Regions from separate parts of the Streptomyces sp. NPDC001056 genome, predicted to be linked through region 1. Evidence: riboswitches for the same ligand, from Rfam matches in the RefSeq annotation. Region 1 holds a riboswitch; the other holds the start of a gene.
The links. A riboswitch is a leader RNA that binds a small molecule or an ion and turns the genes downstream of it on or off. The one in region 1 is predicted to bind glycine.
Positions count from the first base shown of each region.

Region 2: linked by a shared signal. The riboswitch ahead of gcvT (glycine cleavage system aminomethyltransferase GcvT) and the one ahead of gcvP (aminomethyl-transferring glycine dehydrogenase) in region 1 are both predicted to bind glycine.

Region 1 is NZ_JBSFLI010000020.1:138,722-145,603, reverse strand. It holds gene ACWDD7_RS23745 (bifunctional nuclease family protein) at 25-498, shown strand; gene ACWDD7_RS23740 (MerR family transcriptional regulator) at 770-1,414, shown strand; partial or broken gene ACWDD7_RS23735 (DNA polymerase IV) at 1,507-2,964, shown strand; partial or broken gene ACWDD7_RS23730 (PRC-barrel domain-containing protein) at 3,099-3,314, opposite strand; glycine riboswitch at 3,377-3,472, shown strand; gene gcvP (aminomethyl-transferring glycine dehydrogenase) at 3,649-6,534, shown strand; gene ACWDD7_RS23720 (TOBE domain-containing protein) at 6,605-6,882, opposite strand, start outside.
Region 2 is NZ_JBSFLI010000033.1:30,677-37,558, forward strand. It holds gene ACWDD7_RS30100 (L-serine ammonia-lyase) at 1-90, opposite strand, end outside; gene glyA (serine hydroxymethyltransferase) at 147-1,412, opposite strand; gene gcvH (glycine cleavage system protein GcvH) at 1,427-1,807, opposite strand; gene gcvT (glycine cleavage system aminomethyltransferase GcvT) at 1,938-3,056, opposite strand; glycine riboswitch at 3,101-3,213, opposite strand; glycine riboswitch at 3,214-3,311, opposite strand; gene ACWDD7_RS30120 (AAA family ATPase) at 3,488-4,171, shown strand; gene ACWDD7_RS30125 (enhanced serine sensitivity protein SseB) at 4,216-4,977, shown strand; gene ACWDD7_RS30130 (enhanced serine sensitivity protein SseB C-terminal domain-containing protein) at 5,132-5,950, shown strand; gene ACWDD7_RS30135 (ABC transporter permease) at 6,248-6,882, shown strand, end outside.

The DNA.
Region 1 (6,882 bases):
CCGGGCACGGCCTAGGGTTGCTGTGTGAACGAGCTCGATGTCGTAGGTGTCCGGGTCGAAATGCCCTCCAACCAACCGATCGTGCTCCTGCGCGAAGTGGGGGGCGACCGCTACCTCCCGATCTGGATCGGTCCGGGGGAGGCGACGGCGATCGCCTTCGCCCAGCAGGGCATGGCCCCGGCCAGGCCGCTGACCCACGACCTGTTCAAGGACGTGCTGGAGGCCGTCGGCCAGGAGCTGACCGAGGTACGCATCACCGACCTTCGGGAAGGCGTCTTCTACGCGGAGCTGGTCTTCGCCAGTGGGGTCGAGGTCAGCGCCCGCCCCTCCGACGCCATAGCGCTCGCCCTGCGCACCGGCACGCCGATCTACGGCAGCGACACGGTGCTGGACGACGCGGGGATCGCCATCCCGGACGAGCAGGAGGACGAGGTGGAGAAGTTCCGCGAGTTCCTCGACCAGATCTCGCCCGAGGACTTCGGTACCAGCAACCAGTGAGGGCCGGCGGCCGAGCCGCCGACGAGGCGCTTCGGGTCCGTCCGGAGCCCCCTGCGGAGTCTTCGGCGGCCGGTCACCCGGGCAATTGCCAACGGCGATTGAGAGCGTCCTACGGGTCCCCGCGAGGGCATTCGGCTAGCCTTTCCCCGCGGTGGGACACGGGAAACCACTCCTTGGGTGATTATCACTCGGCGTGCCGAGTGTGGCGATCGTTGACGCACCCCTGGTGACTGCCTACCGTCGAGAAGGCAGGTCAAGGACGGAGGTCGGCGTGAGAACCAGCGGCGACGGTACGGCTGGGGGTGCTCCCGTGCGCGGTTTCGGGGAGAGCGGTCCGTACCCGGTTCACAGCAGCGCGGTGGATCACGCTCCGCAGCGGCCGACGGCGGTGCCGGGCGGCGAAGGGGCGGCGTCCATGACGTCCGAGGAGATCGGCTACCGGGGGCCCACGGCCTGCGCGGCGGCCGGCATCACGTACCGCCAGCTCGACTACTGGGCGCGCACGGGCCTGGTCGAGCCGAGCGTGCGGCCCGCGTACGGATCGGGCACCCAGCGGCTCTACAGCTTCCGGGACGTCGTCGTCCTGAAGATCGTCAAGCGCTTCCTGGACACCGGGGTCTCGCTGCAGAACATCCGGTCGGCCGTGCAGCACCTTCGGGAGCGCGGCTTCCGCGACCTGGAGCGCATGACGCTCATGAGCGACGGCGCGACGGTGTACGAGTGCACCTCGCCGGACGAGGTCCACGCCCTGCTCCAGGGCGGCCAGGGAATCTTCGGGATCGCGGTCGGCGTGGTGTGGCGGGACGTGGAGAATGCCCTGTCCCAGCTGCACGGCGAGCGCATCGACACGGGCGAGACCCTGGTCGGTCACAACCCGGCGGACGAACTGGCGCGACGCCGCAACCGGGCGGTCTGAAACCCTGGTGAACCGGTCCTGACGTGCTGTCCTGACGCGGCGGGCGGCCGGACGCCGTCACGTTGTCAGTGCCGTGGTGCAGGATCGGACATGTGAGGAACGCGCCCACGATCCTGCATCTCGACATGGATGCCTTCTACGCCTCGGTGGAGCAGGCGTCCAAGCCGAGCCTGCGCGGAAAGGCGGTCGTGGTGGGCGGGCTCGGGCCGCGCGGGGTGGTGGCCACGGCGTCGTACGAGGCGCGGGCCTTCGGGGTGCACTCCGCGATGCCCATGGCCCAGGCACGGCGGCTGGCGCCCCACGCCGCGTACCTGGTGCCGCGCTTCAGCCTGTACCGGGCGGTCAGCGAGCAGGTGATGGCGCTGCTGCGGGAGCTGTCCCCGCTGGTGGAGCCGTTGAGCCTGGACGAGGCCTTCGTGGACCTGGCGGCCTCGGGCACCGCGTCGGACGCGGAATCGGCGCGACGGACCGGGGCGCGGCTGCGCGAGGACATCCGTGCCGTCACGGGGCTCACCGGATCGGTGGGGCTCGCCGCGTCCAAGATGCTCGCGAAGATCGCCTCCGAGCGGGCCAAGCCGGACGGCCTGGTGCTCATCGAGCCGGGGACCGAGCGGGCGCTGCTCGGGCCGCTGTCGGTGCGGACCCTGCCGGGGGTGGGCCCGGCCACGGGGGACCATCTGCGGCGGGCCGGGATAACGACCGTCGAGGAGCTGGCCGAGGCCGGCGAGGACGAACTCGTACGACTGGTCGGCAAGGCGCACGGACACGCGTTGTACGCCATGGCGCTCGCGCGGGACGAGCGGCCCGTGGTGGCCGAACGGGAGACCAAGTCGGTGTCGGTCGAGGACACGTACGACGTGGACATCCACGACCGGCTGCGGATCGGACTCGAAGTACGGCGGCTCGCGGACCGCTGTGTGCGGCGGCTGCGCGAGGCGGGACTGTCCGGGCGGACGATCGTCCTGAAGGTGCGGCGGTACGACTTCTCGACGCTGACCCGCTCCGAGACGCTGCGGGGGCCCACGGACGATCCGGCGGTCGTGCGGGAGGCGGCCGAGCGTTTGCTGGAGTCCGTGGACACGACGGGTGGGGTCCGGCTGCTCGGCGTCGGCGTCACCGGGCTCGCCGACTACACCCAGGAAGACCTCTTCGCCCAGGCGGCGAGGCCCTCGCCGACGGAATCGGTCTCGGAGGACCAGCCGCCCGAGCCGACTGCTCCGTCCCCCGCCGCCGTGCTCCCGCACTGGCGCGCGGGGCAGGACGTGCTGCATGCCGAGTTCGGCCACGGGTGGGTCCAGGGCAGCGGGGTGGGCCGGGTGACGGTGCGCTTCGAGACCCCCCAGTCCCCTCCGGGACGCATCCGAACCTTCATGGTCACCGACCCCGCCCTCCGGCCGACGGACCCCCTGCCCCTGGTTTCCATGGCCCCGGTCACGGAGGATCGACCGGAATGCCGTGCGGTGGGCCGGTAGGGCTACGTCTCCTCGGAGCCGGCCAGTTTGCCGAAGTCGCGGTCCGGGGCCGGGCCGGGGGTCATGTCGAGGCCGTAGTGGTGGTAGAGCTGGAGTTCCTGTTCGGGGGAGAGGTGGCGGCCCACGCCGAAGTCGGGGGCGTCCTTGATCAGGGAGCGGTCGAAGGGGACCTGGAGGGTGCCCTCGACGAGTTCGCTGGGCTCCAGCGGGACGAAGGCGTCGCGGGAGAAGAGCCCGGTGCGTATGGCCGCCCATTCGGGGACGCCCGTGGCGTCGTCCAGGTACACCTCGTCGATCGTGCCGATCTTGGTGCCATTGCGGTCGAACGCCTTGCGGCCGATCAGGTTGCGCGGATCGATGTCGGTCTGCACGGCCCCTCTCCCTCCAATTGGTCGCAACTCATCCGTAAGCACTACGAAAGAGCACATTCACTGCGGCGGCCACTTGAGAATCCGGCCGTTGACCTCGCTGGTAGGCTGAATGCGGCTGCTGACCCCGTGCGGGAGAGTCCTCCGACCCACCTCGGAGGCGCCGAAGGAGCAAATCCTCCCCGGAATCTCTCAGGCCCACGTACCGCACGGACGAGGTCACTCTGGAAAGCAGGGCGGGTGTCGACGGCTTCCGCTCTCACCGACGGTGAAAGCCGGCGTCCCGACGGGCGCCTGGTGAAGCTCTCAGGTTGAGATGACAGAGGGGGAGGCCGTCCGGGCACCCGCGCCGTGGTGCCCTTCGAAGGTCGCGTCAGACCAGGAGGCCTCCGCAATGACCGCCCATCGTATTCCGCTCTCCGAGCTCGAAGCGGGCATCCCCTTCGAACAGCGCCACATCGGGCCCGACCAGGAGGCGCGGGCCAAGATGCTCGCGCAGGTCGGCTACGGGTCCCTCGACGAGCTGACCGCCGCCGCGGTCCCCGATGTGATCAAGAACGCCGACGCCCTCGACCTGCCGGGCGCCCGGACCGAGGCCGAGGTGCTGGCCGAACTGCGCTCGCTCGCCGACCGCAACCAGGTCCTCGGCTCCATGATCGGCCTGGGTTACTACGGCACCTTCACTCCGCCGGTGATCCTGCGCAACGTCCTGGAGAACCCGGCCTGGTACACGGCCTACACGCCCTACCAGCCGGAGATCTCCCAGGGCCGCCTGGAAGCGCTGCTGAACTTCCAGACCATGGTCGCCGACCTGACCGGGCTCCCCACCTCCGGCGCCTCCCTCCTCGACGAGGGCACCGCGGCCGCCGAGGCCATGGCGCTGTCCCGGCGCATGGGCAAGAACAAGAAGGGCCTCTTCCTGGTCGACGCGGACGCCCTGCCGCAGACCATCGCCGTCATCCAGACGCGCGCCGAACCGACCGGCGTCGAGGTCGTCGTCGCCGATCTCGGCGCGGGCATCCCGGCCGACATCGCCGCCCGTGACATCAACGGCGTCCTCATCCAGTACCCCGGCGCCTCCGGTGCCGTACGGGACATCAAGCCGGTGATCGAGCAGGCCCACGAGCTGGGCGCGCTCGTCACCGTCGCCGCCGACCTGCTCGCCCTCACCCTGCTGACCTCCCCGGGCGAGCTGGGCGCCGACATCGCCGTCGGCTCCACCCAGCGCTTCGGTGTCCCGATGGGCTTCGGCGGTCCGCACGCCGGCTACATGGCCGTGCACGAGAAGTTCGCCCGCAGCCTGCCCGGCCGCCTGGTCGGCGTCTCCGTCGACGCCGACGGCAACAGGGCCTACCGGCTGGCCCTCCAGACCCGTGAGCAGCACATCCGCCGCGAGAAGGCCACCAGCAACATCTGCACCGCACAGGTGCTGCTCGCGGTCATGGCCGGCATGTACGCCGTCTACCACGGCCCCGAGGGCCTGCGGACCATCGCCCGGCGCACCCACCGCTACGCGACCCTCCTCGCCGAGGGCCTGAAGGCCGGGGGCGTGGAGATCACGCACGGCGCCTTCTTCGACACGGTCACCGCGCGCGTGCCCGGCAAGGCCGCCGAGGTCGTCGCCGCCGCCCGGGACAAGGGCGTGAACCTGTACCTGGCCGACGCCGACCACGTCTCCGTGGCCTGCGACGAGACCACCACCCGGGAGCGGCTGGCCACCGTCTGGGCCGCCTTCGGCGTCGAGGCCGACGTCGAGGCGCTGGACGCCGCCGCCGCCGACGCGCTGCCCGCGGCGCTGCTGCGCGGCGACGACTACCTCGCCCACCCGGTCTTCCACCAGCACCGCTCCGAGACCGCGATGCTGCGCTACCTGCGCAAGCTGGCCGACCGCGACTACGCGCTCGACCGCGGCATGATCCCGCTGGGCTCCTGCACCATGAAGCTCAACGCGACCACCGAGATGGAGCCCATCACCTGGCCCGAGTTCGGCGAGCTGCACCCGTTCGCGCCCGCCGAGCAGGCGGCCGGCTTCCTCACGCTCATCCACGAGCTGGAGGACCGCCTCGCCGAGGTCACCGGCTACGACAAGGTCTCCCTCCAGCCGAACGCCGGCTCCCAGGGCGAGCTGGCCGGTCTGCTCGCCGTGCGCGGCTACCACCGCGCCAACGGCGACGAGCAGCGCACCGTCTGCCTCATCCCGTCCTCCGCGCACGGCACCAACGCCGCGAGCGCCGTGATGGCGGGCATGAAGGTCGTCGTCGTCAAGACCGCCGAGGACGGTGAGATCGACGTCGAGGACCTGCGCGCCAAGATCGAGCAGCACCGCGACGAGCTGGCCGTGCTGATGATCACCTACCCGTCGACGCACGGTGTGTTCGAGGAGCACGTCGCCGACATCTGCGCCCGGGTGCACGAGGCCGGCGGTCAGGTGTACGTCGACGGCGCCAACCTGAACGCGCTGGTGGGCCTCGCCAAGCCGGGCCACTTCGGCGGCGACGTCTCGCACCTGAACCTGCACAAGACCTTCTGCATCCCGCACGGCGGCGGCGGCCCCGGCGTCGGTCCGGTCGCGGTCCGCTCGCACCTCGCGCCGTACCTGCCCAACCACCCGCTCCAGCCGGCGGCCGGCCCGGAGACGAGCCTGGGCCCGGTCTCGGCCGCGCCGTGGGGCTCCGCGGGCATCCTGCCGATCTCGTGGGCGTACGTCCGTCTGATGGGCGGCGAGGGCCTCAAGCGGGCCACCCAGGTGGCCGTGCTGTCCGCGAACTACATCGCCAAGCGCCTGGAGCCGCACTTCCCGGTGCTCTACACCGGCCCCGGCGGCCTGGTCGCGCACGAGTGCATCATCGACCTGCGCCCGCTGACCAAGGCGACCGGCGTGAGCGTGGACGACGTGGCCAAGCGCCTGATCGACTACGGCTTCCACGCGCCGACCATGTCCTTCCCGGTGGCCGGCACGCTGATGATCGAGCCGACCGAGTCGGAGGACATCATCGAGCTGGACCGGTTCTGCGACGCGATGATCGCCATCCGCGCGGAGATCGAGAAGGTCGGCTCCGGCGAGTGGCCCGCGGAGGACAACCCTCTGCACCACGCCCCGCACACCGCGGGCGCGCTCGGCGGCGAGTGGACGCATGCCTACAGCCGCGAGGAGGCCGTCTTCCCGGCCGGTGTCTCGGTGGCCGACAAGTACTGGCCGCCGGTCCGCCGCATCGACCAGGCCTTCGGCGACCGCAACCTGGTCTGCTCCTGCCCGCCGCTGGACGCCTACGAGGACTGACCGAGGCGTACCCCGGCCGAGGGCCCTGTCCGGATCTCCGGGCGGGGCCCTCGCCCGTGCCGTCCGCGGCTCAGTCGGTCGCCAGGGACACCTCGGTCGCCTTCACCAGGGCCACCGCGTCGGAACCCACGAAGAGGCCCAGCTCGGTGGCCGCGTCCTTGGTGATGGCCGCCGTCAGCTCGCCGCCCGGGACGGAGATCCGGACGGTCGCCATGACCGTGCCGGTGGTGAGCCCGACCACCGCGCCGGGCAGCTGGTTGCGGATCGACAGGCCCTCGACCCGGTGGGTGGCGACGGATACCTCGGTCGACTTCACCAGGGCGCGCACCGGCATGCCGGGGGTGAGGG
Region 2 (6,882 bases), on a different contig from region 1:
GAACATGCGCGCCGCGCGCATCGGACCGACCGTGTGGGAGCTGGACGGGCCGATGCCGATCGAGAACAGGTCGAAGACCGAGATGGCCACGGTCACTCCTTGGGGCAGTGGTGGGGCACTCTCCGTCGAGTGCCCCACCAGGGGACTTACTTGTTCAGACCCGGGTACAGCGGGTGCTTGTCGGCCAGGGCCTTCACCCGGGCCTTGAGGGGCTCCGCGTCGTAGGACGGCTTGAGCGCCTCCGCGATCACGTCCGCGACCTCGGCGAAGTCCTCGGCCGTGAAGCCGCGGGTCGCGAGCGCGGGCGTGCCGATCCGCAGGCCCGAGGTGACCATCGGGGGACGCGGGTCGTTCGGGACCGCGTTGCGGTTGACCGTGATGCCGACCTCGTGGAGCCGGTCCTCGGCCTGCTGGCCGTCCAGCTCGGAGGCGCGCAGGTCGACCAGGATCAGGTGCACGTCCGTACCGCCGGACAGCACGTTCACCCCGGCCTCACGGGCGTCCGCGGCCGTCAGGCGCTCGGCGAGGATGCGGGCACCGTCGACGGTACGGCGCTGGCGCTCCTTGAACTCCTCGGACGCCGCGACCTTGAAGGACACCGCCTTCGCCGCGATCACGTGCTCCAGGGGGCCGCCCTGGAAGCCCGGGAACACGGACGAGTTCAGCTTCTTCGCGAAGTCCTTCCTGGCGAGGATGATGCCGCCGCGCGGGCCGCCCAGGGTCTTGTGCGTCGTGGAGGTGACCACGTCCGCGTACTCGACCGGGTTCGGGTGCAGACCGGCCGCGACCAGGCCCGCGAAGTGCGCCATGTCGACCCACAGGTACGCCTCGACCTCGTCCGCGATCCGGCGGAAGGCGGCGAAGTCCAGCTGCCGCGGGTACGCCGACCAGCCCGCGATGATCACCTTGGGGCGGTGCTCCTTGGCGAGCCGCTCGACCTCGGCCATGTCGACCAGGCCGGTCTCCTCGTCCACGTGGTACGCGACCACGTTGAACTGCTTGCCGGAGAAGTTCAGCCGCATCCCGTGGGTCAGGTGGCCGCCGTGCGCGAGGTCCAGGCCGAGGATGGTGTCCCCGGGCTGGGCCAGCGCGAACAGGGCCGCCTGGTTGGCGGAGGCGCCGGAGTGGGGCTGCACGTTGGCGTACTCGGCGCCGAACAGCTCCTTGATGCGGTCGATGGCGATCTGCTCGGCCACGTCGACGTGCTCGCAGCCGCCGTAGTAGCGGCGGCCCGGGTAGCCCTCGGCGTACTTGTTGGTGAGGACCGAGCCCTGCGCCTCCATCACCGCGAGCGGCGCGAAGTTCTCGGACGCGATCATTTCGAGCGTGGACTGCTGGCGGAGCAGCTCGGCGTCGACCGCGGCGGCGATCTCCGGGTCCAGCTCGTGCAGGGGCGTGTTCAGGACAGTCATACGGCTACGACTCCTCAGCCGGCGGTGTGGGCGTCGTACTCGTCGGCGGAGAGCAGGTCGGCCGGCTCGTCCGCGACGCGCACCTTGAACAGCCAGCCGCCCTCGAAGGGCTCGGAGTTCACCAGCGACGGGTCGTCGACGACGTTCTCGTTGACCGCGGTGACCTCGCCGGTGACCGGGGAGTACAGGTCGGAGACCGACTTGGTGGACTCCAGTTCACCGCAGGTCTCGCCCGCCTCGACGGTGGAGCCGACCTCGGGGAGCTGGGCGTAGACCACATCGCCGAGCGCGTTGGCCGCGAACTCGGTGATGCCGACCGTCGAGACGCCGTTGTCGTCGGCGCCCGACAGCCACTCGTGCTCCTTGCTGTAGCGCAGCTGCTGGGGGTTGCTCATGCCTGAATTCTCCTGTACGCGCGGGGGTGCTGATGACGGGGGGAGGGTGGTGACCGCCGATGGGCGGGCGAATGTGCGCAGGGTCACGTGCCCGCCCGGCGGGGGGCGGGACCGGGACCGGGCTCGCTGTCTACTTCTGGCGCTTGTAGAACGGCAGCGCCACGACCTCGAAGGGCTCGTGGGTGCCGCGGATGTCCACGCCGACGCCCTCGGTGCCGGGCGCCGCGTGCGCCGCGTCGACGTAGGCCATGGCGATCGGCTTGCCCAGCGTGGGGGAGGGGGCACCGGAGGTGACCTCGCCGATGACCTCGCCGCCGGCGACGACCGAGTACCCGGCGCGCGGGACGCGGCGGCCCTCGGCGATCAGGCCGACCAGGACGCGCGGCGGGTTCTGCTCGGCGCGGGCGGCGGCCTCGACGAGCGCGGCGCGCCCCACGAAGTCGCCCTCCTTCTCGAACTTGACCACGCGGCCGAGCCCGGCGTCGAAGGGGGTCAGCGAGGTGTTCAGCTCGTGCCCGTACAGCGGCATGCCCGCCTCCAGGCGCAGGGTGTCCCGGCAGGACAGGCCGCACGGCACCAGGCCGACGCCCTCGCCGGCCTTGGTCAGCGCCTGCCACAGCTCGACGGCGTGCTCGGGCTTCACGAACAGCTCGAAGCCGTCCTCGCCGGTGTAGCCGGTGCGGGCGATCAGCGCGGGGACGCCGGCGACGGTGCCGGGCAGGCCCGCGTAGTACTTCAGGCCGTCGAGGTCGGCGTCGGTGAGGGACTTCAGGATGCCGGGGGAGGCCGGGCCCTGGACGGCGATCAGGGCGTAGGCGTCCCGGTCGTCGCGCACCTCGACGTCGTGGCCGCCGGACCGCTCCTCCAGGGCGTCCAGGACCACCTGGGCGTTGGAGGCGTTGGCGACGACCATGTACTCGGTCTCGGCGAGCCGGTAGACGATCAGGTCGTCCAGGATGCCGCCGTCGGCCTGCACGATCATCGTGTAGCGGGCGCGGCCGACGCCGATGGAGGCGATGTTGCCGACCAGGGCCATGTTCAGGAAGTCGGCCGCCTCGGGGCCGGTGACGGTGATCTCGCCCATGTGGGAGAGGTCGAACAGACCCGCCTTGGTCCGCACGGCCACGTGCTCGTCGCGCTCGGAGCCGTAACGCAGGGGCATGTCCCAGCCCGCGAAGTCGGTCATCGTCGCACCGAGCGAGCGGTGCACGGCGTCCAGCGCGGTGTGTCGGAGTTCGGTACTGCTCATCGGTCGGTCGTCTCCCAGGGCAACAGGGATGGGGCGAGGAACGTTCCTCCCCATCTGTCATCGGAACCTGAGAGGTTCGCCGGGACCGCCAGGGGGGCGATCACGGCTTGCACCTTGGGTGGGGCCGCTGTCACAGCGGCCCGCTTTTCAGATGTGCCTCGCCCGCGCGGTAACGGTGCCTGAGAGATTCAAGGGAGGGACTTGCTCCTTCGGCGCCCCAGCGAAGCCTGCTGGGGACTCTCCCGCGCGGATTCAAACGGCCGGTATGCAGTTGGCGGCCACATCATTGCACGTCGCACCCCCACCCGTCAGGGGCCGTATCCGTAACCGACCTGTGGCGGTACGCGCACCCGCCCGTGGCACATCGGGCATTACCTTTCCTTTACGTCGGCCGGGCAGGGAGATTACCGAACCACAAGGGGAGGACGATCATGGCGAACAGGACCATGGCGCACGCGACCGGCATCCCGGCGCCGAGGAGCCTCGTGGCCCGCGAGCGCGCGGCCGGCCGCCCCGCGTCCCTCGTGCGGGACCTGCGCGACCGGGCGGCCCCCGGCCCGCGCACCCTTCGCTTCGGCCCCCGTGACATCGTGGTGCTCACCGGCCTGCCCGGCAGCGGCAAGTCCACGCTGATGCGCCGCGCGGTCACCGACCGCCGCGTCGACTCCCAGGACACCCGGGCCCGCTTCGCCGCCCGCCTGCCCCGCCTGCTGCCGTACGCCCTCTACCGCCCCCTGGTGCGCGCCGCGCACTACCTCGGGCTGCGTCGCGCCCTGCGCACGTCACAGGGCCTGGTCGTGCACGACTGCGGCACCCAGCCCTGGGTGCGCGCCTGGCTCGCCCGCGCCGCCCGCCGCTCCGGCGGCACCCTGCACCTGCTCCTGCTGGACGTGCCGGAGGAGACGGCCCGCGCGGGCCAGCGCGAGCGCGGCCGGTCGGTCTCGCGGCTCGCCTTCGGCCGCCACCGCCGTACGACGGCCCGGTTGCTCGGCGCGGTGGAGCGGGGCGAACTGCCCGCGGGCTGCGGTTCGGCGGTGCTGCTCGACCGGGCCGCGGCGGACGCCGTGCAGCGGATCGTGTTCACGGAGTACGGCACTGTCACCGGTACCCGCTAGCCTTCATGGTCACAGAGCAGTGGTTCCCAGCAGGCGGTAGGCAGATGGACTTCCCGGCACAGGCGCACCCCCACCCGCACGGCGGTTGGCCCGGCAACGAGCTGGAGGAGGTGCTGTCGGCCTCCCTCGGCATACCCGCGGCGGGCGGCCGGATCATCGAGGTACTCGGCCGCAGCTTCGTCTGGGTGCCGCTGCCGTCCGGCGGCGGACCCGGCGGCGGCCCGCTGGACCTGCCCACCCTGGAGATCGACGGCCAGGCGTACGTCCCGGTGTTCAGCTCCGAGGAGCAGTTCCGCCAGGCGGTCGGCTCCCACATGTCGTACACCATCGCCCCGGCCGTGGAGTTCGCCCGCGGCCTGCCCCCGCAGGCGGGCATCGCCGTGAACCCCGGCGGCACGGTCGGCATCCCGCTCCCGCCGGACGCCGTCGCCGAGCTCTGCCGCGCCGGCCGCACCCCGCTGGACGGCCCCGCCTCCGGCGGCCGCGTCCGCCTCTTCGAGCCCGACTGGCAGGACGACCCGGTCGACTTCCTCTCCGCCGCGTCCGCCGAGTTCGCCGCGACGGGTGTGGTCCTCACCGCCCGCCGCTGCCTGGCCGCGATCGAGACCGCCGACCCGGTCATGTTCGTCGGCGTGGAGCTGTCCCAGTGGGACGGCGACTTCCGCGCCCTCCCCCTGGAAGCCCTGGGCCGCGCCCTCGGCCGGGTCCCGGTCCGCTGGCCGGTCAACCTGATCCTGCTGGACGTGACGGACGACCCGGTGGCGGAGTGGCTGCGGACGAATGTCCGCCCCTTCCACGCCCACTAGAACCCGACGGTGCGCGGCCCGCCCCGAAGGGGCGCGGGGAACCGCGCGACCGCCCCACCACGACCCGCACCCGCGCACGAACACACGGGCCCCGAGCCACCAGGCGCTTAAGCTGTCCCCCGACGCGGAGTACTGAAAAGAAGGGCACGACAAGGTGAGCGCGAGCCACAGCGGCAGCGTCGGCGGCGGTGTCGAACACACGCTCCGCCACGTCACGCCCGGACGCTACGACGCGTACGAGGCCCTGCTCCGCGCCCTCGCCACCCCCTCCGCGGGCCAGATCTGGATGCTGCTGTGGCACGGCCAGGCCGGCTCCCCGGACGCCCAGTACGGGGACATGGAGGTCGAGGGCTTCCACTACGCGCCCTGTGTCACCTCCGCCCAGGAGCTGTCCGCGAGCGGCTGGAACCGTTCGTACGAGGTCGTCGACGGCCTGGACGTCGCCCGCACCCTCTATCCCGACCACTACGGCCTCTGGCTCAACCCGCACGCCCCCGGCGGCGGCGTCGGCATCCCCTGGCTGGACCTGCGCCGCATCGCGACCGGACTGGACCGCCAGCCCGCGGGGCCGCTGCGGCTGTCCGAACCCGGGATCGAGATCCCCCAGTTCTACGCCCTGCTCGCCCAGCACGCCCACCGCACCCCCGCCCTGCGCTCCCTGCGCCGCGCCTGGGTGCAGCCCGCGCTCGGGGCGCCGTACCTCGCGATCGGTCTGGACCTGTACGAGACCTCGCCCGCCGCGGTCGACTCGGTGCGCGCGATGATGCAGCGCTCGGTCGGCGCCGTTCCGGAGGGCCTTCCGGTGTCCACCGTCGCGCTGACCGACGACCACGACCCGGTCGTGATGTGGATGCGGGCCAACGCCCGCCCGTTCTACGACCGCGAGGCCCATGCCGCCGCGCCCGCCGCGCAGCCCCAGCTCCAGTCCCCGGCGCCGGGCTATGGCTATCCGCCGGTCCACGGTGGTTACTGAGGTTCCGTCGCTTCCGACGCCGTTCCCGCCGTACCTCCCGAACCGCGGCATTACGGCGATGTGTCCCAACTGACCCGTGTCCGAGGGGCGTTACCCACTGTCCGGATAACGGAATCCTCCGCAGTGCATCACGGTTGCGCATACTTTCACCGTCAGCTCTGGCGAGTGATCGCGAAGACGCTGAAGACTCCCCACTCAGACCACGAGGCTCAAGAACTCGTGCTCGCTTGCAAGTCGACAAAGCCGCAAACCGCGGCAGCGCAGGCCGGTCACCACCGGCGAGAGGGGTCGCACATCGTGACCGCACCGATCGAGACCACCGGGGCGGCAGCCGACGCGCAGCCTGAGGCTGTGCTCGCGGGAGCCGAGAAGGGGCGGATCGAGGGTCGTTCCCTGGGCCAGATCGCCTGGACCCGCTTCAAGCGTGACAGAGTCGCCGTGGCCGGCGGCGTCATCGTGATCCTGCTGATCCTCCTGGCCGTCCTCTCGCGTCCCCTGCAGGCCGTCCTCGGCCTCGACCCCAACGCCTTCCACCAGGACCTGATCGACGCCAACACCTCGCTGCCCAAGAGCAGCTGGGGCGGCATGAGCGCGGACCACCCGCTCGGCGTGGACCCCAAGTTCGGCCGGGACATCGCCACCCGCGTCCTGGAGGGCTCCTGGGTCTCGCTGGTCGTCGCCTTCGGTGCCACGGTCCTGTCCAACGTGATCGGCGCGATCATGGGTGTGATCGCGGGTTACTACGGCGGCCGGGTCGACTCGATCATCAGCCGGCTGATGGACGTCTTCCTCGCCTTTCCGTTGCTGCTGTTCGCCATCGCGATCTCCGCAACCCTCCAGGGCGGCGCCTTCGGTCTGAACGGACTTCCGCTCCACCTCGCCGTGCTCATCTTCGTGATCGGCTTCTTCAACTGGCCCTATCTCGGCCGGAT